3 regions of the Pseudarthrobacter sp. HLT1-3 genome follow, and region 1 is predicted to be linked to each of the others. Evidence: riboswitches for the same ligand, from Rfam matches in the RefSeq annotation. Region 1 holds a riboswitch; each other region holds the start of a gene.
The links. A riboswitch is a leader RNA that binds a small molecule or an ion and turns the genes downstream of it on or off. The one in region 1 is predicted to bind S-adenosylmethionine.
Positions count from the first base shown of each region.

Region 2: another riboswitch for S-adenosylmethionine. It lies ahead of metX (homoserine O-acetyltransferase MetX); the one in region 1 lies ahead of AC50X9_RS00495 (ABC transporter substrate-binding protein).
Region 3: another riboswitch for S-adenosylmethionine. It lies ahead of AC50X9_RS16795 (aminotransferase class V-fold PLP-dependent enzyme); the one in region 1 lies ahead of AC50X9_RS00495 (ABC transporter substrate-binding protein).

Region 1 is NZ_JBWZCJ010000001.1:113,108-120,523, reverse strand. Features, by position in the region: gene AC50X9_RS00525 (hypothetical protein) at 1-533, shown strand, start outside; gene AC50X9_RS00520 (hypothetical protein) at 545-772, shown strand; gene AC50X9_RS00515 (MFS transporter) at 844-2,076, opposite strand; gene trmB (tRNA (guanosine(46)-N7)-methyltransferase TrmB) at 2,199-3,122, shown strand; gene AC50X9_RS00505 (DUF1206 domain-containing protein) at 3,182-4,057, shown strand; gene AC50X9_RS00500 (N-acetylglucosamine-6-phosphate deacetylase) at 4,057-5,325, shown strand; SAM riboswitch class I at 5,468-5,555, shown strand; gene AC50X9_RS00495 (ABC transporter substrate-binding protein) at 5,657-7,318, shown strand; gene AC50X9_RS00490 (ABC transporter permease) at 7,325-7,416, shown strand, end outside.
Region 2 is NZ_JBWZCJ010000003.1:96,704-104,119, reverse strand. Features, by position in the region: gene AC50X9_RS03795 (hypothetical protein) at 66-863, shown strand; gene AC50X9_RS03790 (AAA family ATPase) at 932-1,654, shown strand; gene AC50X9_RS03785 (histidine phosphatase family protein) at 1,791-2,471, opposite strand; gene AC50X9_RS03780 (CPBP family intramembrane glutamic endopeptidase) at 2,513-3,295, shown strand; gene AC50X9_RS03775 (VOC family protein) at 3,498-4,136, opposite strand; SAM riboswitch class IV at 4,329-4,444, shown strand; gene AC50X9_RS03770 (bifunctional o-acetylhomoserine/o-acetylserine sulfhydrylase) at 4,509-5,825, shown strand; SAM riboswitch class IV at 5,963-6,078, shown strand; gene metX (homoserine O-acetyltransferase MetX) at 6,089-7,258, shown strand.
Region 3 is NZ_JBWZCJ010000021.1:17,506-24,921, forward strand. Features, by position in the region: gene AC50X9_RS16770 (DoxX family protein) at 340-888, shown strand; gene aroA (3-phosphoshikimate 1-carboxyvinyltransferase) at 896-2,383, shown strand; gene rsgA (ribosome small subunit-dependent GTPase A) at 2,367-3,482, shown strand; gene hisN (histidinol-phosphatase) at 3,583-4,395, shown strand; gene AC50X9_RS16790 (hypothetical protein) at 4,420-4,542, shown strand; SAM riboswitch class IV at 4,607-4,720, shown strand; gene AC50X9_RS16795 (aminotransferase class V-fold PLP-dependent enzyme) at 4,755-6,233, shown strand; gene AC50X9_RS16800 (class I SAM-dependent methyltransferase) at 6,339-7,097, shown strand; gene AC50X9_RS16805 (metal-dependent transcriptional regulator) at 7,180-7,416, shown strand, end outside.

The sequences.
Region 1 (7,416 bases):
GGACCGCTGGACTGCAGGTGCTGGCCGGGACGATGTCCATCGACATGGCTCTGACGGTCTGGCCGGTAAATGCTGAAACGACTGCACGGGCAGTGGACTCCATGGCGGGCTTCGCCCGGGACCTCATCGACGAGGCAGTGAAGAACCCGCCCAGCGCCCCGCAGCCGAATCCGGCGGGCGCCCGCAGCCCGGAAGAGCTAAGCCAGCTGCTCACGGGAGTGACTGGAGGGGCCGGCAGGGAGCTCTACGTGACGCCGACCGAGGCCCGCGTGGTTTCGCGGGCACCAGGGGCCTCACCGCTCCCGTCGCGCGCCAGCTGCGCCTACGACGACGCCGCCTACTACGGAACACTCGCCGGCGGAGCGACCCTGGCCCAGGGCATCGTCTCCACCGGCGACAAGATGATCTCGCTCGACGTGACCGTCATCAGCATGGGCACAGCCCTCGCGCAGCCCTACCCTTCGACCTCCGGACGTCGGCAATCAGCGACTGCACGTCCATCCAGGCGAACGTCCTGGGGCAGGGCCCACTAACCTGGCCGGCGGTGCAGCCCCTGACCGTGCAGTTCGACGCCGATTCCAGCCACGCCTTCAGCTACCAGACCTCGGACGGATCCGGCCAGTCCTACGTCCGTCTCGGTGCCCGGACGGGGACGCTGTCGGTGGAGGTCAGCAGGATGACTTATCGGCCGCTTGCGCAGGGCGATGTCCAGGCCGCAGTCGACGCGGCAAGCACCGTCATCCAGCAGGTGTTCGCGAAGGCCGGCGTTTAGGGAGCGCCAGGGGCGCCTCGGCCGGCCGGGCCTGTGTGAGGCTTTTCCAGATGGTGCGTCCCAGGCCGCCGTCAGCCGCCGATGAAGCGGTTCCGCCCGGCGCGGTAGCCGAACACCGCCGCCAGCGATCCGACGGCGAGGAAGAGCACACCCGCCGCCGCGAACGACCCCGTGGCCTGGTGCAGCTGGCCGACCAGCAGGGTCCCGGTGGACCCCACTCCGTAGCCCACACCCTGCATCATCCCGGACAGATGCGCCGCGGTGTGGCCGTCCCGGGTGCGGACCATGATCATGGTGAGCGCGACGGCGGTCAGGCTGCCCTGGCCCAGGCCCAGCAGCCCGGTCCACAGCCAGATCAGCTCCAGCGGGCCGAAAATGCTCAGCGCAAAGCCGCCACCGGTCATCAGCGCCACCACAGTGTTGATCGCGCGCTGGTCCCGGAACCGGGTGGCGAGCGCCGGCGCGAACAGGGACCCGAGCATCTGCAGCAGAATCGACACGGAAACGATCACCCCGGCCGTTCCGCCGTCCACCCCTCGCTCGCGCAGAATCGGGGCCAGCCAGGCAAAGACGCTGAACGACATCATCGCCTGCAGCACCATAAAAATCGTCACCTGCCACGCGACCGCCGAACGCCAGACGTTCACGCCGCCGTGCGCAACCTGGTGCCGGCCGTGGCGCTGCCGGAGGGCCAGCGGCAGGAACAGCAGAAGAACGACACCGGCGGGCAGCGCCCAGAACCGCAGCGCCGCCGTCCACTCCCCTGACGCGCTGAAGACCGGATAAGTGAAACCGGCGCCGAGGGCCGCGGAGGCGCAGATCGCCGTGGTGTAGAGGCCACCCATCAGGCCGAGCCGGTGCGGGAAGTCACGCTTGACCAGACCGGGCAGCAGCACGTTGCACAGCGAGATCGCCGCACCGCAGGCAGCCGTCCCGGCCAGCAGTGCCGGCAGGTGCCCGGCGCCGCCGGCCTCCAGGGGCCGCAGCAGGAGCCCTGCCGTGAGCACGGCCATGGCGCCCAGGAGCACACGCTCGGCGCCGAAGCGGCGGGCCAGGACGGGTGCGAGCGGCGCGAAAACCCCGAGCAGCGTTACCGGCACGGTGGTGAGGACGACGACGGCCCAGCCCGGCAGCCCGGCGTCGGCCGTCACCTCGGGAAGGACCGCGGAGAAGCTGGAGAAGACGGTGCGCAGGTTCAGCCCGATCAGGACCAGGCACACACCCAGGTAGGCCAGGCTGCGCCGGCTGCCGACCCGGGTGGGCTCCGCCGCGGGGACGTCGTCGATCTCGGCGTCCACCAGCATGCTTCGGCGGTCTTCGGCCCCGACGCCTGTGACGGCGGGGTCCTGGGAGCTTTTCGGTACAGTCACGGCCCCATTCTGGCAGGCTCCGGGGCGGGCGCCGGGACTCCACTATTCTGGAAGGGATGAGTGAATCCCCAGAATCCCCCGAATCACCGAAGCCTCCCCGGCCGGTGACCCCCGGCAGCCAGGCCTCCTTCGGCACCTACGGCGGCCGCCCGGTCAGCTTCGTGCGCCGCGGCACCCGCCTGCAGGGCCGCCGCCAGGTCGCGTGGGAGGAACATTCCGACCGGTGGGCCGTGGAAGTCCCCCGCCACATCGCCAACACGTCCGTGCACCCGGACTATGTCTTCGACGCCGCGGCCGAATTCGGCCGCACGGCCCCCCTGATCGTGGAGATCGGCTCCGGCCTCGGCGACGCCGTCTGCCACGCCGCCGAGGAGAACCCGGGCAAAGACTTCCTCGCTGTTGAGGTCTACACCCCGGGACTGGCCAACACCCTGATCAAGATCAACAGCCGCGGCCTGGCCAACGTCCGCGTCGTGGAAGCAAATGCCCCTGAGGTGCTCGCCACCATGCTGCCGGCCGGATCCGTGACCGAACTCTGGGTCTTCTTCCCGGACCCGTGGCACAAGTCCCGGCACCACAAGCGCCGCCTCATCCAGCCTGCTTTCGCCGAGCTCGCCGCTCGGGCCCTCAAGCCCGGAGGCATCTGGCGGATCGCAACAGACTGGTCGAACTATGCCGTCCACGTCCGCGAGGTCCTGGCCGGCTCCGCCGACTTCGAGAACCTTCACGACGGCGAGCGCAGCGGCGACGAGAGCCCGCTCACCCAGGTCTGGGAATCCGGCGTCGAGTCCCTCGTGGGCGGGGCCCCGGTGAAGGAGGGCCGTGCCCCGGTGAGCACCGAACATACCGGCCCCAACGAGGGAATCGATGAGGCCGGCGGCTGGGCGCCGCGGTTCGACGGGCGGATCCTGACGAGTTTCGAGAACAAGGCGCACGAGGCCGGCCGGCTCATCTTCGACCTCAGTTACCGGCGCCGCTAGGCCCGCCACACGTCAGTGCTGTTCCCGGCGGGTTTCGCGTGGCACGATTACGGAAAGGCATGAACCGGGCGGAATGGTCGTCCGGCAGAACCACCGAGTCAGTCGAGGAATCCGCCATCAAAAGAGAACTGAAGGACGCCGCGGACGCGGCCGAAAGCGTCACGAATTCCCGCGCACTGGAGCTGGTGGCCCGTGCCGGTTTTGCGGTCAGCGGCATCCTGCACTTTCTGATCGGACTCGTCGCGATCCGGCTGGCCATGGGGGGCGAAGGCGACGCCGACGTCAGCGGCGCCGTGGAGCAACTCGCCGCGCAGCCGGCCGGGCCGTTGCTGCTCTGGAGTTCCTTCGTAGCCTGCGTGGCCCTTGCGATCTGGCAGGCAAGTGACGCGATCTTCGATTTTGAACACCTGCCGGCCAAGAAAAAACTGGGGAAGAAGGCCAAGGCCGCTCTCCAGGCTGTGGTCTACGCCGGACTCGCCGTCACCCTGTACTCCTTCGCCAGCGGCGCCGGCAAAGATAACAGCACCTCCACGAGCGACCTCACGGCGTCCGTGATGAAAGCCCCCGGTGGCTACGCCCTGCTGCTCGTCGTTGGCGCGGCCGTGGCGATCGCCGGGATCGTCTACATCATCCGGGGCTTCCGGCAGTCCTTCGCCAAACACCTCCGCCTCCCCGCCTCGCTGCGGGCACGCTCGGCGGTGACTATCCTCGGCGTCGTCGGCTACGCCGCCAAGGGCATCGCCCTGCTGCTGGTGGGGCTGCTGGTCATCATCGCCACGGTCAGGGTCCACCCCGAGGAGTCCACCGGGCTCGACGGCGGCCTGAAGGCCCTCCGCGACCAGCCTTTCGGCCTGTACATCCTTGCTGCCGTCGGCCTTGGCCTGATCTTCTACGGCGTCTTCATGATGGTGCGGGCCAAACTCGCCAAGATGTAATGCCGGACGTGGACAGCCCGGACGTCCGCGAACCCGTCCCGGGTGCCGCCTGCGTGCTGGCCGGCACACTGATCTCCGACGGCGCCGCCACCGCCGACTCCATCGTGGCGGTGGCTGGCGGCAGGATCGCCTACGCCGGGCGGCGGAGCGGCTTCGACGCCGCCGGGTTCCGCGCCGGCGTCCGCGCTGCGGGCTTCGGGCACGCGGAGGAAATCAACCTTCCTGCTGGCAGCTCGATCCTTCCCGGCCTCGTTGACCTGCACTGCCACGGCGCAGCCGGCGGCGATTTCCCCACCGGTGACAGCACAGCGTGCCGCGCGGCCGTCGCATTCCTGCACCGCAACGGAACGACGACGCTGCTGGCCAGCCTTGTAACCGCGCCGGCGGAGGAGCTCATCCGGGGAATCACGGTGCTGCGGCCGCTCGCGGACGAGGGCCTCATCGCCGGCATCCACGCCGAAGGCCCGTTCCTCGCCCGCGCCCGCTGCGGCGCGCAGGACCCGGAGTGGCTCCGGAACCCGGATCCTGGGCTGCTGCGCCGGCTGCTGCACGCGTCCGGCGGCACGCTCACAACCATGACCTATGCCCCCGAACTGCCCGGAGCCGCCGGGCTGGTCAGCCTGCTCGCCGCGAACGGTGTCACGCCGTCGCTGGGACACACCAACGCCGATGCCCACACCGCCGCCGACTCGCTGGCCCGCGCGGCGGAAGACCTGCGCGGAACGGGCCGGCGGCCGACGGTGACGCACCTGTTCAACGGGATGCCGCCGCTTCACCACCGGAGCCCCGGACCCGTGGCGGCGTGCCTGCGCCTCGCGGCCGCAGGCGCCGTGGCGGTGGAACTCATCGGCGACGGCGTCCATCTGGACCCCGAGACGGTCCGGATGGTGTTCGGACTGGTCGGCGCCGACAACATCGCCCTGGTCACCGATTCCATGGCGTCGACCGGCCTGCCCGACGGCGACTACGGGCTCGGCCGCGCGGCGGTGGTGGTCCGCGAGGGCGTGGCGGCGCTGAAAAGCACCGGCGCCCTCGCCGGCGGCACGGCCACGCTGCTCGACGTCGTCCGCCGGACCATCGAGGCCGGCGTCGCACCCGCAGACGCCGTGAAGGCCGCGACCCTGGTCCCGGCCGGGATCCTGGGGCTTGGGACCGAGATCGGGAGCCTGCGGCCGGGCATGCGCGCCGACGTCGTGGCGGTGGACCACGACTTCCGGCTGGTCGCCGTACTGCGTGGCGGGCAACCCCTGGCGCGGCCAACGTCATGATGCTCGGGAAACTGGGGCTTTGTGATCGTTTGTTGCAGAACGTGTCGTAATTATTGGGAAATCGAAGATTCTGCAGGAAAGTAGGTGTTGCCTCCGTCCGAAACGGTCGCGGCAACAAGAAACGTCCTTCTGAACGAATTACCAACCATCCAGATCGGCTGAGAGACCTGGCTCGATGACGCCGTAGCAACCACCTTCGGGCACGGTGCTAATGCCAGGACCGATGGATATTGCCACGATCCCAAGTTCCACTAACCGGCGCCCTGCGGTGGCTGGCGTGTGTGGGGCCTGTGATTCTGGAGTTCCCCGGTCATGACCGAGAGGATCCGCGATGGATACCAATGAATCACGCACGGCCACGACGAACGCGAAGGCAAAACGCCGCCCGCTGCGGTTGCTGACATTGATGGGCGCGGCGGCCCTGGCCCTGAGCGCCTGCGGCGCCAACCCGGCCGGCACCCCGGCATCGCAGACCCAGGATGGGCCGCCGGTCCAAGGCGGAACGTTCGTCTTCGCCGAGGTCACCCCGATCAACAACTTCCAGACCCAGGCGGCGCGTTTCTACGAAAAGGCGAACGTCCTGAACAGCGTGCTGGACCGGCTGACCTATTTCGATGCCAAGAAGGGCGAGCTTGTCCCCTGGATCGCCAGCAAGTTCACCGCAAGCGAGGATCAGACCAAGTTCACCTTCACGATCCGCCCCGGAGTGACGTTCAGCGACGGAACACCGCTGGACGCCAAGGCGGTCCAGGCCAACTTCGAGGCGCTGGGGAAGGGCATTGAAAGTGCGAAGATCCAGCCGAACGTCGACTTCTCGACCTACCAGTCCTCACAGGTCATCGGCGGGGACCAGGTGGAAGTAACGCTGTCCTCCCCCGACGCCAACTTCCTGCGCGCCACGTCCTCCGTCACCGCCGGACTCGTTTCGCCGAAGACCCTCACCCTGGACAACGCCGGCCAGTCGGCCATCGCGAAAATCTCGGGATCGGGTCCCTTCACCTTCGAATCAGAGAAGGCAGATGAGGAAATCGTCCTGGCCAAGCGTTCCGACTACTCCTGGGCTCCGGAGGGTGCCGCCAACCAGGGCGCCGCCTATCTGGACAAGGTCGTCGTGAAGTACCTGCCGGAAGTGGCACACCGTGCTGGTGCCGTGCAGACCGGCCAGGTTGACCTGGTTCGTGGCCTGCAGCCGGCCGACGAAACTGCCCTTGCCGGGAGCGGCAACCAGGTCCTGCCGGCCAAGGGCATTGACCTGACGGCAAACATGGCGGCAGTGCGGGTCGGCAGCGGCAAGCTGTCGGACGCGAAGGTCCGCCAGGCACTGCAGCTCGGCATTGACCGGCCGACGCTCAAGGACACGGTGCTCTCCGACAGCTACGAACTCGCCGGCTCCATCCTGAACCGCGAAGCGCCTGACTTCGTTGATCTCTCCGCTGACCTGGCCTACAACCCCGAGAAGTCCAAGAGCCTGCTGGAGGAGGCAGGCTGGGCAGTTGGCTCCGACGGCATCCGCGCCAAGGACGGCCAGAAGCTCGAGGTCACCGTCACGTCGTCAAACAACTCTGTGGTGATCAAACCCGCCTTTGAACTGATCGAGCAGCAGTGGCGCGAGATCGGCGTGAAGTTGGTCAACCGCGCGGCGGACAACGCCTTCCTGGCGACTGCCATGAAGGATCCCAACGTGGAATTCTTCGGAACCCGGCAGTTCGCCTACGGCGGCCTGGGGCCGGTCTTCGGCCCGGTCACCAACACGCAGACGTTGAACGCGGACCCGCAGCTCAATGAACTCTTCGCCACGGAACGCGCCGCCACGAGCGCAGCCACGCACAAGCAGTCCGTCGCCGAAGAACAGCGCGCGCTGGTTGTCGACCAGGCGTTGGCCCTCGTTCTCTGGGACGAAGTCCAGGTCTACGGCGCCAACGCCACGTCGCATGTCGAATTCACCTCCGGCACCGCGCCGATCTTCCAGGGCGCCTGGAAGACCGGCAAGTAGATCGTCATGGGTCTCTACTTTGCGCGGCGCCTCGGACAGGCACTGCTTGTCATCTGGCTGGCGTACACGCTCGTCTTCCTGGCAGTACAGCTGCTTCC
Region 2 (7,416 bases), on a different contig from region 1:
TTGTCTGGCTCGAGTCCGAACGGCGCCGCAGCCGGTTCCGCCGCCGCGCCCACCGCGTTTTCTCCGTGCAGCAGCCCCTGGACCGGCTGGTGGCCTCGCTCAACGACTTCGACCCGGCACTCATGGTCGGATACCCCAGCGCGCTCGAGCTCCTCGCCGAGGAGCAGGCCGCGGGCCGGCTGCACCTCCGGCCGGTGATTGTGGAGGCCAGCGGGGAGTCCCTTGGCGACCGGGTGGGTCTGGCCGCGGCGCTCGGCGGCGAGATCCACAACGTCTACGCCGCCTCGGAGTGCACTCCCATCGCGCTGGGCTGCGCCCGCGGCAGGCTGCACGGCAACAGCGACTGGGTCATCCTGGAGCCGGTCGACGCCGACTACCGGCCGGCGCCGCCCGGGGAACCGTCCCACACCGTGTTGCTGACCAACCTCGCCAACCGGGTCCAGCCGCTGATCCGTTACGACCTCGGCGACTCCGTGCTGGCCAAGGCCGGGCCTTGCGAATGTGGCAGCCCGCTGCCCGCCATCCAGGTCGCCGGGCGCCGCGAGGACGTCCTCCGGCTCCGCGATTCCCACGGTGAGACGGTGCCGATCCTGCCGCTCGCGATCGGGTCCGTCGTCGAGGAAACGCCCGGGCTGCACCGCAGCCAGCTGGTCCAGGCCGGACCGGCGTCCCTCCGGCTCCGGCTCGACCCGGAACCCGGCACCGATTCCGGGGCGGTGTGGGCCGCCGCTTCCGCGAAGCGGCTGGCGTACCTCGCCGGGCTGGGGCTGGGGAACGTCGACGTCGTCCGCGCTGATGAGCCGCCGGAACAGTCCGGCCTGAGCGGGAAGTTCCGGCAGGTGATCGCCCGCCGTCCGGACTGACGTGCGGCCGCTGATATGACTGGCTGACAAAGCGTAGGACCAGTCGGGCTGCCTGCAAGAATGGGCGGATGGCCCTCCACAACTATCCGATCCGCCGGCTGGCAGAGGATCCCGGCAACGTTCTGGACCGCCAACAGTGGCCGGCATCCCTGCCTCCCGTGGCCCAGATCCTGGACCAGGGGCTCGATCTGACGCCCGCCACCATCCTGGTCGGCGAAAACGGGTCAGGAAAATCCACCCTCGTGGAAGCCATTGCCCTGGCCTACGGATTGTCCCCCGAAGGCGGGTCAACAGGCGCACGCCACACCACCAGGTCCACGGAATCCCTGCTCGCCGATCACCTGCAGCTTGTCCGGAACGCCGGCGCCACGAGACGGGGCTACTTTCTCCGCGCGGAAACCATGCACGGATTTTTCACGTACCTCGAGAAGAACCCGAGCCTGTCCGGTCCTGATATCCCTTTCCACGACATGTCCCACGGCGAGTCGTTCCTGGAGCTGGCGGTTGACCGGTTCCGAGGCCCCGGATTGTGGGTGCTGGATGAACCGGAATCCGCGTTGTCCTTCACTGGATGCCTGACCCTGCTTGCCGTCTTGAAGGACCTTCTGGCCACGGGCAACTCTCAAGTCATCATGTCCACACACTCACCCGTGCTGGCAGCTCTTCCCGGAGCACAGATTCTGGAAGTTGGCTCCTGGGGCCTGCGGCGCCGGGCATGGTCGGATCTGGATCTGGTCACGAACCTGCGGTCGTTCCTGGATTCACCGGATCGGTATCTTCGGCACCTCTGATCGCGGCGGTGCACCGCGCGTCGGCAGGTGTCCCGGTACGCGGGTCACGGCCGCCCGGTACTAGTTCTTCCGGGCTCCCACTGCCAGCACGAGGCGCCGCGCGACGTCGGAGCGGCACATGTTCCTGGCTCATCGGCTAGAAGAACATCGGCGGGGCGTCCAGCACGGTCTCATCGACGCGCCGGACTTCCCACTGGCTGAACGGCTTGTCCAGTTCGTATTTGCCGACCTCGGTGCGGTGCAGGGTGCGGACCTCGGCGTTGTCCGGGTTGTTGAGGGACTCGAAGTACTCCACCGACCAGTGGAACCAGCGCATGCAGAACAGCCGCATGGTGAGACCGTGGGTGACAAACAGCGCATTGGGGGCGTAGTCCGGTCTTGCCCAGTGCCGGTGCAGGGTCTCCATTAAGGAGGAGACCCGGTCATAGACATCGGAGCCGGACTCGCCCTCCCGGAAGCGGTAGAAGAAGTGGCCGTAGGCGTTGCGGAGTTCCTTCTGGTCCTCTATCTCGCCGGCGATCTGGAAGTTGGCCCAGTCCTGCTCCCGCAGCCGCGGTTCCTCGATCACCCGCTCGACCAGCGGGCCGAGGTTGAGCGCCTCAAGGGTCTGGTAGGCACGCAGGTAGGGGGAGACATACACGCAGACCTGCCGGCCGTCCAGCAGCCGCCGGACCTGCTCGCCGGCTGCCCGGGCCTGTTCCACGCCGAGCTCGGTCAGCGGGATCCGGTAATCGGGCACCCGGTTGTAGATCGAGGTGTCGGCGTTGGCTGCGGACTGGCCGTGCCGGATCATAATGATTTTCCCGGGCGCACTCATAATCCCCAAGCATAGGCGGCAACTCCGGGCAAGATAGGAACATGCTCGTTCCCTCCCGCCGCCGTCTGCGGCTAGAAGTCTGGATCGTCCTGGGCCTGTCCCTGGGGCAGTCCGCCGTGTACTCGGTCGTTCAGCTCCTGGACAAGATGACCCGTGCGCCGCTGGCGGAGGGCACCTCCACCCTGAACCGTTCGCAAAGTACCCGGGAGTACTTTGACCTCACCTACCAGCTGCTGGATATCTTCTTCGCCCTGGTGCCGGTGGCCCTCGCGATTTACTTCCTGACCGAGCACCGGCCGGCCGGACTGGCCGGCGGCGGCAGCCACGGCGTCACGGCGTTCCGGACCCTGGGATTCAATCTTGCCCGCCCAGGCAGGGACCTGCTGCAGGGCTTCGGCCTGGCGGCGCTGATCGGAATCCCCTCCCTTGGCCTCTACACTGCGGGCCGGGCGCTCGGCATCACGACGGCGATCATCCCCAGCGCGCTGGACGCGTACTGGTGGACCGTGCCGGTGCTGATTCTCTCCGCGATCCGGCACGGGATTGTGGAGGAAGTGATTGTGGTGGGCTACCTGCTGGACCGGCTCGGAAAATTCGGCTGGAGCCTGCCGCTGGCGATCTTCACCAGCTCCATGCTGCGCGGCAGCTACCACCTCTACCAGGGCTTCGGCCCGTTCATCGGCAACGCCATCATGGGCGTCATCTTCGCGCTGGTCTACACCAGGACCCGGCGGCTGATGCCGCTGGTGATTGCCCACGCCGTGCTGGACATCGTGGCTTTCGTCGGCTTCAGCCTCTTCGGTAAGGCCATCGGCCTGGGCTGAGTGTGCACAAAGCAACGCGGAGTCACTTCGCGCCCATCCGGAGCCTCCGGATGGGCTCGAAGTGACCCCGCGTTGCCCTGAAGAGCCTGCGGCTGCCGGTGCCGGGAAGCCACCGGGCCGGTGTTAAAAAGTATCGGCCGCCATCGGTGGGTGACGTCATTGGCACCCGCTGATGGCGGCCGAAGTGTTGGGCGGTGAAACGCTAGATGGTGACAGCCCCGGTGGCGGTCTCGAACGTGACGGACAGGATACCGGGGGTCCCGCGGGGAGCGAGCCAGTGCACGGCCACGTCTTCGAGGGGCTTTTCGACCGGCACACCGAGCCATTCGGTAACGCGCTCGGCCGAGCCGGCGATCGTGAGGGCTGACATCTTGACGTTGCTCTCGTAGGCCTTCGACGGGTGGAGCTCCGGATCGCCTTCCCACTTGAGCATGTACGGGACCTGCGGATCGGCGATGAGTCCGAGGATACCGATCTGCTTCCAGACCAGTTCGCGGCCGTCGGGGAACTTGCGGTTGCCGTTGACGGCGGCGCGGCCGAGCCGTTCCTCGAACGGGGCCAGGTCGTCGACTTCGACGCACCAGCCCATCCAGCCGCCGCCGGCTTCGGAGCGGGCGCGGACGGCCTGCCCGAAGGGAGCCTTGTCCGAGGCCGGGTGGTTCAGCACCTCCACAACCTCGAGGTACTTATGTCCCGCGAGCGGGATAATCATGTTGCGGGTCCCGAATCGGGGGTGTACTCCGCCCTTCACGGCTTCGACGCCGAGGGCAGACGCAATTCGTTCGGTGGTGGCAGCGAGGCCATCTTGTTCACAGGCGTAAGAGACGTGATCCATGCGCATGCCCTCATCTTGGCACTTTGTGATGCGGCTCTCAGCTTAGGGTGCCCTTACCATGATGGGATCCCTAAATCCGGGGTTCCCACCCAGGTGTTCCTCCGTGTCAACGGGCGCGCCGGGCGGCCCCGCGGCGCCCAACTTCATCTTCGTCATAAAGCTATTCACGACCCGGCACCGCTTCCTAGACTGGGGGCAGGTCATGAGTGCCAGCACATAGCCCCGGCTTGCTGGCCGGCAACCCTCGTATCGCGGTGGGGTGCCCCGGGTGAAGACCTGGCCGTCCGGCGCCCGCCGGAAGGCAAGCGCGGCGCCAGTGCTGACCCGGGCCAAGAGGCTCCGGGGACGCTTGTGCCCAGTCCCTTGAGGAGTGTCCCGATGTCGAACGCCTGGTCCTTCGAAACCCGCCAGATCCATGCCGGCCAGGAGCCGGACAGCGCCACCGGCGCCCGCTCGCTGCCGATCTACCAGACGACGTCGTTCGTCTTCCCCAGCGCCGAGAGCGCAGCCAACCGCTTCGCCCTGGCCGAACTTGCTCCCATCTACACCCGGATCGGCAACCCCACCCAGGACGCGGTGGAACAGCGCGTGGCCAGCCTGGAAGGCGGGCTCGCGGCACTGCTGCTGAGCTCCGGCCAGGCCGCGGAAACCTTCGCGATCCTCAACGTCGCCGAGGCCGGCGACCATGTGGTGGCGAGCCCCAGCCTCTACGGCGGCACCTACAACCTGCTGGCACATACGCTGAAGAAGTTCGGCATCTCCGTCACCTTCGTGGAGGACCCCGACAACCTGGCCCAGTGGCGCGACGCCGTCCAGCCGAACACCAAGCTGTTCTTCGGCGAAGTCGTCTCCAACCCGCGCCAGGACGTGCTGGACATCGAAGGCATCTCACAGGTGGCACACGAGGCCGGTGTCCCGCTGATCGTGGACAACACGCTCTCCACCCCCTACCTGATCCGGCCGATCGAGTGGGGCGCGGACATCGTGGTGCATTCGGCCACGAAGTACCTTGGCGGCCACGGCGCCGCGATCGCGGGAGTGATCGTGGACTCCGGCAACTTCGATTTCGGCAAGGACCCGGAGCGGTTCCCCGGCTTCAACACCCCGGATCCCACCTACAACGGCCTGGTCTATGCCCGGGACCTCGGAGCGGACGGTGCTCTCGGCGCCAACCTGTCCTACATCCTCAAGGCCCGGGTCCAGTTGCTGCGCGACCTCGGCTCGGCGGTGTCCCCGTTCAACGCCTTCCTCATCGCCCAGGGCATCGAAACCCTGAGTCTGCGGGTGGAGCGGCATGTCGCCAACGCCATCAGGGTGGCTGAATGGCTCGAGGCCAGGGACGACGTCGAATCCGTCGCGTACGCGGGGCTGCCCTCCAGCCCCTGGTACGAGCGCGGCCGCAAATACGGACCCAAGGGGACCGGCGCCGTCGTCGCCTTCAACATCGCCGGGGGAGCCGAGGCCGGAAAGCGTTTCGTCGACGCCCTCGAACTGCACTCGCACGTGGCCAACATCGGCGACGTGCGCTCGCTGGTCATCCACCCGGCGTCGACCACGCACAGCCAGCTCTCCCCGGAACAGCAGACCATCGCCGGCGTGAACCCCGGCCTGGTGCGGCTCTCCGTGGGCCTGGAACACATCGACGACATCCTCGCCGACCTCGACGCCGGATTCCGTGCGGCCAAGACCGCCTGAGCCGGACCGGTGCCCGGCGCCCCGTCCTGTTGCCAGCCGGTCCAGCCCGGGCGCCGGGCGCACCGGTCCAACGCGGGGAGTCACACGGGCGTCACAATCTTCGCCACCGGCCCGCCCCGTTTCGTAGACTGAACTAAGGTCATGAGCGCCAGCGACAGCCCCGGCTTGCTGGCCGGCAACCCTCCTTTTGCGGCGGGGTGCCCCGGGTGAAGACCTGGCCCGCCGGTCAGCTGACGGCGGGCAAGCGCGAAGTGAGGTCCCAAATGACGATTGCCGCCACCCGCCAGGGTGCATCCGTAAGCACGACTACCCACCCCGACGCCCCCGCCCCGGCCGGCCAGACAGCTGTCCCGGACGGAACCGTCCGGCACCTCCGGATCGGCGACCTGGAACTCGAATCCGGCGCCCGGCTGCCGGACGTCACCCTCGGCTACGAGACCTGGGGGACCCTCAACGCGGACCGCTCCAACGCGGTCCTGATCGAGCACGCGCTCACGGGGGACACCCACGTCACGCGCGGCGACGGCGAGGAAGCCGGCTGGTGGGAGCAGCTCGCCGGCCCCGGCGCTCCCGTGGACACGGACAAGTACTTCGTCGTCTCGATCAACATCCTCGGCGGCTGCTACGGCTCCACCGGGCCCTCCACGACAGCTCCCGACGGAAAGCCATGGGGCTCACGGTTCCCGCTCGTCACGCTCCGGGACACGACCGCGGCCGAAGCCCGGCTGGCGGACGCCCTGGGCATCCGCAGCTGGTTCGCCGTGCTCGGTGGATCCCTGGGCGGAGCCCGGGCCCTGGAGTGGGCGGTCAGCTGCCCGGACCGGGTCCAGCGCTGCGCCGTGATTTCCGTCGGAGCGAGCAGCACCGCCGAACAGATTGCCTTCGCCCAGGCCCAGACGCTGGCCATCCGGCAGGACCCCAACTTCAACGGCGGGGATTACTACGGCGGCCCGGAACCGGAAGCGGGCCTGGCCCTGGCCCGGCGGATAGCGCACATCACCTACCGCTCCGCCGCAGAGCTGGACGGGCGGTTCGGCCGGAACGCCCAGGACTCCGAAGCCCCGCTGGAAGCCGGGTCCGTCGCCGGGCGAGGACGCTACCAGGTCGAGAGCTACCTGGACCACCAGGGCAACAAACTGGTCCGGCGCTTCGATGCGAACAGCTACATCGCCATCACCGAGGCGCTCATGAGTCATGACATCAGCCGGGGCCGCGGGGCGCTCACGGAGGCCCTGGCTCCGGCCACGGCGCAGTTCCTGGTGGCAGCCGTCGACTCGGACCGGCTGTATTTCCCGGCCCAGTCCGAGGCCCTCGCCGCTGCCCTGCCGGGTGACGTTGCCGTGCACACCATCGAGGCGCCGATCGGGCATGACGGCTTCCTGACCGAGATCGGCCAGCTCACCAGCCAGCTCCGTCAGCACTTCTTCGGCTAGTCCTTCGACCAAAAGCAGTGGCGGGTGTGCATTTTTGCAGATACGCTCTGCACTAATGGCCGTTGAGGCTGCGGGCGTGAACGTCCATACTCATTGAGAATGATGCCGCGTGTCACAAATCACAGGCGTCCACCGCCCAAAGGTCCATAGGGTGTCGA
Region 3 (7,416 bases), on a different contig from region 1:
GTCCGCCGTTGCCGGCACCGTTTCATCCTGCAAGGCCGCGGCCCACAAGGCCCCGGAACCTGCCGGGAGCTGCCCGGCACGCATGAACGCAGTATCTTTTACGGGAATGTCCTTCACCAGAATCAAATCTCCGCCTTCCTGCACCACGCCGAGGTACCCCAGCCGTGCCGCCATGTCCCCGCACGCTGGCGGGCTGATCTGAGCCAAAACCAGCCGCAAAAGACGGCTGGAACCTGTCTTTGACAACCCTGCCCGGCGGGCAAATATTCCGCAAAAGTGCAAGACTAGAACCGGCTCTCCCGCATCGATTCCGCGGTTCGTTCTTCCAGGAGGAAATTCATGTCCTTTGTCCGCTTTGTCGCCCGGCCCATGCTCGCCTCCAGTTTCGTCCTTGCTGGCATGGACAAGCTCAAGAACGCGGATGACACTGCCACGCAGCTGTCGCCCCTGCTGCGGCGCGCGGCTGAATCCCTCCCGTTCCAGACCGACGAGAAGGTCCTGGCCCGTGTTATCGGCGGCACCCAGGTCGGAGCCGGCGTCCTCCTGGCCCTCGGCAAGTCGGCGCGTCTCGCCGCCACCATCCTGGCGGTCATCTCAGCGCTCAACGGCTTTGTGGAATGGCGCAGCGCGGACATCAGCAGCAAGAACGCCCGCGACGCCCGCCGCAAGCAGCTGCTCAAGAACGTCTCGCTGACCGGCGGCGTCCTGCTGGCCGCCGTCGACACGAACGGCCGTCCCGGCCTGGCCTGGCGCGCGGAGCACCTCGCCGCTGATGTCCGGAAGAACGCCGGCCACCTCACCGCTGATGTCAGGAAGACCACAGGAAAGCAGCTTAAGAAGGCCGACAAGGCCGTGCGCAAGGCCGTAGACCACACCGTCGGAGCCTAAGACCGCAATGGCAGGCACCACCCCCGCAGCAGCAACCCAGTCCCATCCGGCCGACGGCGCTCCGCTCTGGCGGGCGCCGTTCGCCGGACAGCCCGTCGACGCTACGGTCACCGTGCCGGGATCAAAGTCCCTGACCAACCGGTACCTCGTGCTGGCGGCCCTCGCCGACGGGCCCTCACGGTTGCGGGCTCCCCTGCATTCCCGGGATTCCGCCCTGATGGTCGAGGCCCTGCGGAAGCTCGGTGCCACCATCACGGAAGTTCCGGGTGACGGCGCTTTCGGTCCCGACTTCGCCGTCACCCCGATCAGCCGGGACGCCCCGGAGGCACGGTCCGAGGTTGATTGCGGGCTGGCTGGGACGGTCATGCGCTTCGTTCCTCCCGTCGCCGCCTTGCGCCGCGGGGTAACGGTGTTCGACGGCGATCCGCACGCGCGCAAGCGCCCGATGGGCCCCGTCATTGACGCGCTGACCGGGCTGGGCGTCGCAGTCAGCGCGCCCGACGGCGGTCCGGCCTCCTCGCTGCCGTTCGCGGTCCTAGGCACAGGCGAAGTACGCGGCGGCCACCTCGTCACCGACGCCAGCGCCTCCTCACAGTTTGTGTCCGCTTTGCTCCTGGTTGGGGCCAGTTTCACGGAGGGCCTGCACCTCGAGCATCAAAGCACGGAGCATCCCGGGAAACCCGTCCCCAGCCTGGACCACATCAACATGACGGTCACCGTGCTCCGCGGAGCCGGCGTGGCCGTGGACGATTCCCGCCCGAACCACTGGGTTGTCTCCCCCGGACCGATCCGCGCCTTTGACCTCAGGATCGAACAGGACCTCTCCAACGCAGGCCCCTTCCTCGCGGCGGCCCTGGCCACCCGCGGTACGGTCCGCATCCCGAACTGGCCCACCCCGACCACGCAGGTCGGCGATCTTTGGCGCAGCATCCTCACCACCATGGGTGCCACCGTGACGCTCACGGACGGCACCCTGACCGTGACCGGCGGCCCGGAGATCAAGGGCGCGGACTACGACGACACGAGCGAACTCGCCCCCACCGTCGCCGCACTCTGCGCCCTCGCCACCGGCCCCTCGCGACTGGGCGGCATCGCCCACCTCCGCGGACACGAAACGGACCGGCTGGCCGCCCTCGTGGCCGAAATCAACCGCCTGGGCGGCGACGCGGAGGAGACAGCCGACGGCCTCGTCATCCGGCCTGCGCCGCTGCACGCCGGCGTCGTCCGGAGCTATGCCGACCACCGGATGGCCACGGCCGGGGCCATCCTGGGCCTCGCCGTCCCCGGCGTCGAGGTCGAGGACATCGCCACGACGGCCAAAACGATGCCGGACTTCCCGCAACTGTGGGAGTCCATGCTCGCCCAGGGTGCCCGCCGCAGCGCGGCCCCCGCAGCGCCCGGGGAATCCTCCCCAGCCCGCTCCTTCCCGGCAGACACGTCCCGCACAGGCTCCCTCCCCACAGAAAAGGATGGCGCCGGTGGCACGCAGCACTGACTCCTGGGACGAATCCGATGTCCGGATCCGCCCCAACAAGAAGGGCTCCCGGCCCCGCACCAAGGACCGGCCCGCCTACGAGGACGCTGTCACCGGACGGATCATCACGGTCGACCGGGGACGCTACACCGCGATCGTCGCCGAAGGCACCTCCGAGGAACGCAAGATCATCGCCGCCCGGGCCCGGGAACTGCGCCGCAACCCGGTAGTGGCCGGCGACTTCGTCTCACTCGTCGGCGACGTCAGCGGGGAACCGGACACGCTGGCCCGGCTGGTCAAGATCCAGGACCGCAAAACCCTGCTGCGGCGCAGCGCCGACGACACGGACCCGATCGAACGCGCCGTCGTCGCCAACGCCGACCAGCTGGTGATCGTGGTGGCAGCCGCCAATCCGGAGCCGAGGACCGGATTCATCGACCGCGCCCTGGTGGCCGCCTACGACGCCGGCATCGACCCGCTGCTGCTCGTCACCAAGGCCGATGTCAAGGATCCCGCGGAACTCCTCGCCAATTACCAGCACCTCGCTTTCCCGGTCATCATCTCCAAGACGGCGGACTCCGAGGCCTCCGGCATCGATGCCCGTTCCGATGACGGACTGTCCGCCCGGCTGGACAAGGACGCCGTCTCACAGCTGCGCGACTACCTCGACGGGAAGGTCACCGTCATGCTTGGCCATTCCGGCGTCGGCAAATCCACCATGGTGAACGCGCTGACCGGCGCCGAGCGCGCCACCGGCGGCGTCAACGCCGTCACCGGTCGCGGCCGCCACACCTCCTCCTCGGCGCTGGCCCTGAAGGTCAACGATGCGCCCGTGGGCAGCTGGATCATCGACACCCCCGGCATCCGCTCGTTTGGACTGGCCCATGTGGACCCCGACCGGATCCTGCGCTCGTTTCCGGACCTTGAGCCCGGAACAGACGACTGCGAGCGGGGCTGCAAGCACGATTCCAGCGCCGTCAACTGCGGCGTGGACGCCTGGGTGGCCGCCGGCCACGCGGGCGAATCCGGCCCGGCCCGGCTCGGCTCGCTCCGCCGGCTGCTGGGAACCGACCCGCGGATGGAAGCCCAGGACGTCAAGGAACTCGGCAGCGTCTCCTGACGGTGCTTTCCTGGCCCGACCGGCCCGCAGCGGGCCGCCTCCGGCGGCGCCGCAACGTGGCCTCCCGCCGCGCCGTCCGCTTTGGCGGTAGTTTGGAACCATGAGTCAACCCGCTTCGAGCTACAACGATGACCTGCGCCTTGCCCATGTACTGGCAGATTCCGTAGATTCCCAGACCATGAGCCGCTTCAAGGCGCTCGACCTTCGGGTGGAGACGAAGCCGGACCTTACACCGGTGACGGATGCCGACAAGTCCGTCGAGGAGGCCATCCGCGGCCAGCTGTCCCGCTCCCGGCCGCGCGACGCCGTCCTCGGCGAGGAGTTCGGCAGTTCCGGCCACGGCTCCCGGCGTTGGATCATCGACCCGATTGACGGGACCAAGAACTTCGTCCGTGGCGTCCCTGTCTGGGCCACGCTGATCGCACTCGTCGACGAGGGCGAGCCGGTCGTCGGCGTCGTAAGCGCCCCGGCACTGGGCAAACGCTGGTGGGCCGCCAAGGGCGCCGGAGCCTACATGGGCCGGTCGCTGGCGGCCGCCACCCGGCTGAAGGTCTCCAATGTCTCGAACCTCGCGGACGCGTCGCTGTCCTACTCCAGCTTGGGCGGGTGGAAGCAGCGCGGCAACCTCGATGAGTTCCTCGGCCTCACCGAGGAGGTCTGGCGCACCCGGGCCTACGGCGACTTTTGGTCCTACTGCCTGGTGGCCGAAGGCGCCGTCGACATCGCCTGCGAGCCCGAATTGAACCTCTACGATATGGCCGCCCTGGTTCCGATTGTGACGGAGGCCGGCGGACGTTTCACCTCGCTCGAAGGTGAAGACGGCCCCTTCGGCGGCAACGCCCTCGCCACCAACTCCATCCTGCACTCCGAGGTCCTCAAGCGCCTCAACCCGGGGCTGGACGACCTGCTGTAGGTCGACCTTCTGCAGGACGAGCTGTTGCAGGTCGAGCTGTTGCAGGTCGAGCTGTTGCGGGCCGCCCAGTTGCAGGCCGACCTGTTCAAGCCAGGTGGCGGGCCATTCCGCCGCGGACTCGACCGGACCTCCCGGCGCGTTCCGTAACAAACCGCTTCACATAAGAGCGCCCCCTTTTCCGGTTCGGCGCAGATGTCCTAGGCTCGATGCAGGTCACGAGTGCCAGCGCTAAACCCCGGTTTGCTGGCCGGCAACCCTCCATTCGCGGTGGGGTGCCCCGGGTGACGACCTGGCCGGTCCGGAATGGACCCGGCAAGCGCGGATCCCCGGTATCTGGGGTCCTTTTCGAGCGAGGTCCCATGACGACTGCCACTTTTTCCGCCACTTCCGGATTCCAGGCCGGCGCGAGCCAGACCCAGCCCGATCCGCGGTTCACCCTCGCCCGCCGGCCGCTGGCCGCTGTGACCGGCGCCGAGATCGAGGCACCGCTCATTCAGGGCGGCACCGTGCGCTACGCCAACCTGGACTACGGCGCCTCGGCGCCGGCCCTGTCTGTGGTCTCCGCCTATCTCAACGAGATCCTGCCGTACTATGCCAGCGTCCACCGCGGCGCCGGCTATGCCTCGCAGATCAGCACCTCGGTCTATGAGAATGCCCGCACGATTGTCCGGGATTTCGTGGGCGGCCGTCCGGACGATTCGGTGATTTTCACCCGGAACACCACTGATTCGCTGAACCTGCTGGCGGGCTGCCTGCCCGTGGCCGACGGCGTGCACACCGGTGACGTGCTCTATCTCGACATCGAACACCACGCCAACCTGCTGCCGTGGCAGCGCGTGCCGCACCGCAGTGTCATTGCCGCTCCCACGCTCGCCGCCACACTGGAACTGCTTCGCGGGGAACTCGCCTACGGCGGCGTCAGCCTGCTCGCCGTCACCGGCGCCTCCAATGTCACCGGCGAGATCCTCCCGATCCGGGCGCTGGCCGCCCTGGCGCACGAGTATGGCGCCCGGATCGTCGTCGACGCGGCGCAACTGGCCCCGCACCGGCGGATCGACATCGCCTCGGACGACGTCGACTATCTGGCGTTCTCCGGACACAAGCTCTACGCACCGTTCGGCGCCGGTGTGCTGATCGGCCGTCCCGACTGGCTCGACGCCGGCACGCCGCACCTGGCCGGCGGCGGAGCGGTCCAGGATGCCCGGGTCGACGCGGTCAGCTGGACCACCGGTCCGGCACGGCACGAGGGCGGCTCCCCGAACGTCCTCGGCGCAGCCACACTGGCCCGCGCCACCCAGCTGATCGCCGACCTGGACGTGGAGCAGTGGCAGGCGCACGAGAACGCCATCCGGTCCTTCCTTGTCGAGGGCCTCAACCGGATCGACGGCGTCAAGGTCCACCAGATCTTCGCGGACAGTGCTTCTTTCGATGCACCCTCGGGCACCGGGGCTGACAGCGGCACCGGCAGCGGTACCGGGACCGGCACGATCGGCGTCGTCAACTTCTCGCTCGAAGGCTATGACGCGGGCCTGGTGGCCGCGTACCTGTCGGCCGAACACGGCATCGGACTGCGGGACGGCCGTTTCTGCGCGCACCCCCTGCTCCGGCGGCTCGGGCTGCCGGCCGGCTCGCTGCGGGCCAGCTTCGGCTTGGGTTCCCGGCTGGCGGACGCCGAGCGGCTGCTCGCCGGGATCCAGGAGCTGCGCCAGACCGGCCTCGGCTGGGACTACGTGGTGGACGCCGGGAGGTGGGTGCCGACCAACGACACCCGCAGCTATCCGCACTGGGCACCCAACACACCGGGGACCGCCGGCGCGGCCCCCTGCACCCTGGACTAACAGCACGGCACAGCCGCCCAGTGGACGGAAGCCACCGAACTCCGAGCCTGCCGCGTGCGGTAAATTCGAAAGGTACCCATCCGGACCTGCCGAAGGAGATCGCACGTGGCACGCGGCGGACCCAAGCTGTATCAGGCGCGGCGCCTGGAGCTTGGCCAGAGCTTCCAGGACGGCGGCGAACACTACGAACGCGTCCGCCCCGGCTACCCCGCTGATTCAGCCGACTGGCTGATCCCCGCGGGCGCGAAGGACGCCGCCGATCTGGGCGCTGGAACCGGGAAATTCACGGCCCTGTTGCTCGAACGCGGCCTGCACACCGTGGCAGTGGACCCGTCCGCTGACATGCTGGCGCAGCTGCGCCGGGCTCTCCCGGGCGTCACCGCTGTCGAGGGCAGCGCCGAGAACAGCGGGCTGCCCGCCGCGGCCTTCGACATCGTCACCGTCGCCCAGGCCTGGCACTGGTGCGATCCCCTCCTGGCCAGCTCGGAGATCGCCCGGATCCTCCGCCCCGAGGGTGTCCTGGGGCTGATCTGGAACCAGCTGGACACCTCCGTGCCGTGGGTGCACCGGCTGTCGCGCATCATGCATGCCGGCGACGTGCACAAACCGCATTTTAAACCGCCGCTGGGGCCGGAATTCACCGGGCTGGAAAGCCACCTCACCCGCTGGGAGGATCCGGTGCACACCAGCGACATCCTGGAACTGACGCAGTCCCGCAGCTACTACCTGGCGGCCAGCGAGGCGACCCGCGCCAAAGTGCTCGGCAATCTCGACTGGTATCTGCACGAGCATCTGGGCCACCACCCGGAAGACGTCATCCCGCTCCCCTACCTGACGCAGAGCTGGCGCGCCGACCGGGCCTAAGGCCGCGCGGTCCTGGTCGTGGCGCTCAACCTGGTCCTGTGGATGACCTTCCCCGGCGGCAGCTGACGGTAGGCTGGAGGCTGTGAAGACCAGCCTGCCATCCTCCTCGATTGAGGACTACGTCAAGGTCATCTACTCCTTCACGGAGTGGCAGGACAAGCCCATCACCTCCACCCAGCTGGCCCAACGCCTTGGGGTGGCCAACTCCTCGGTCTCGGAAATGGTCCGCAAGCTCAAGGACCAGGGGCTGGTGGACCACCAGCCCTACAGCGCCATCACGCTCACCGCCGACGGTGTCCGGCTGGCGCTGTCAATGGTC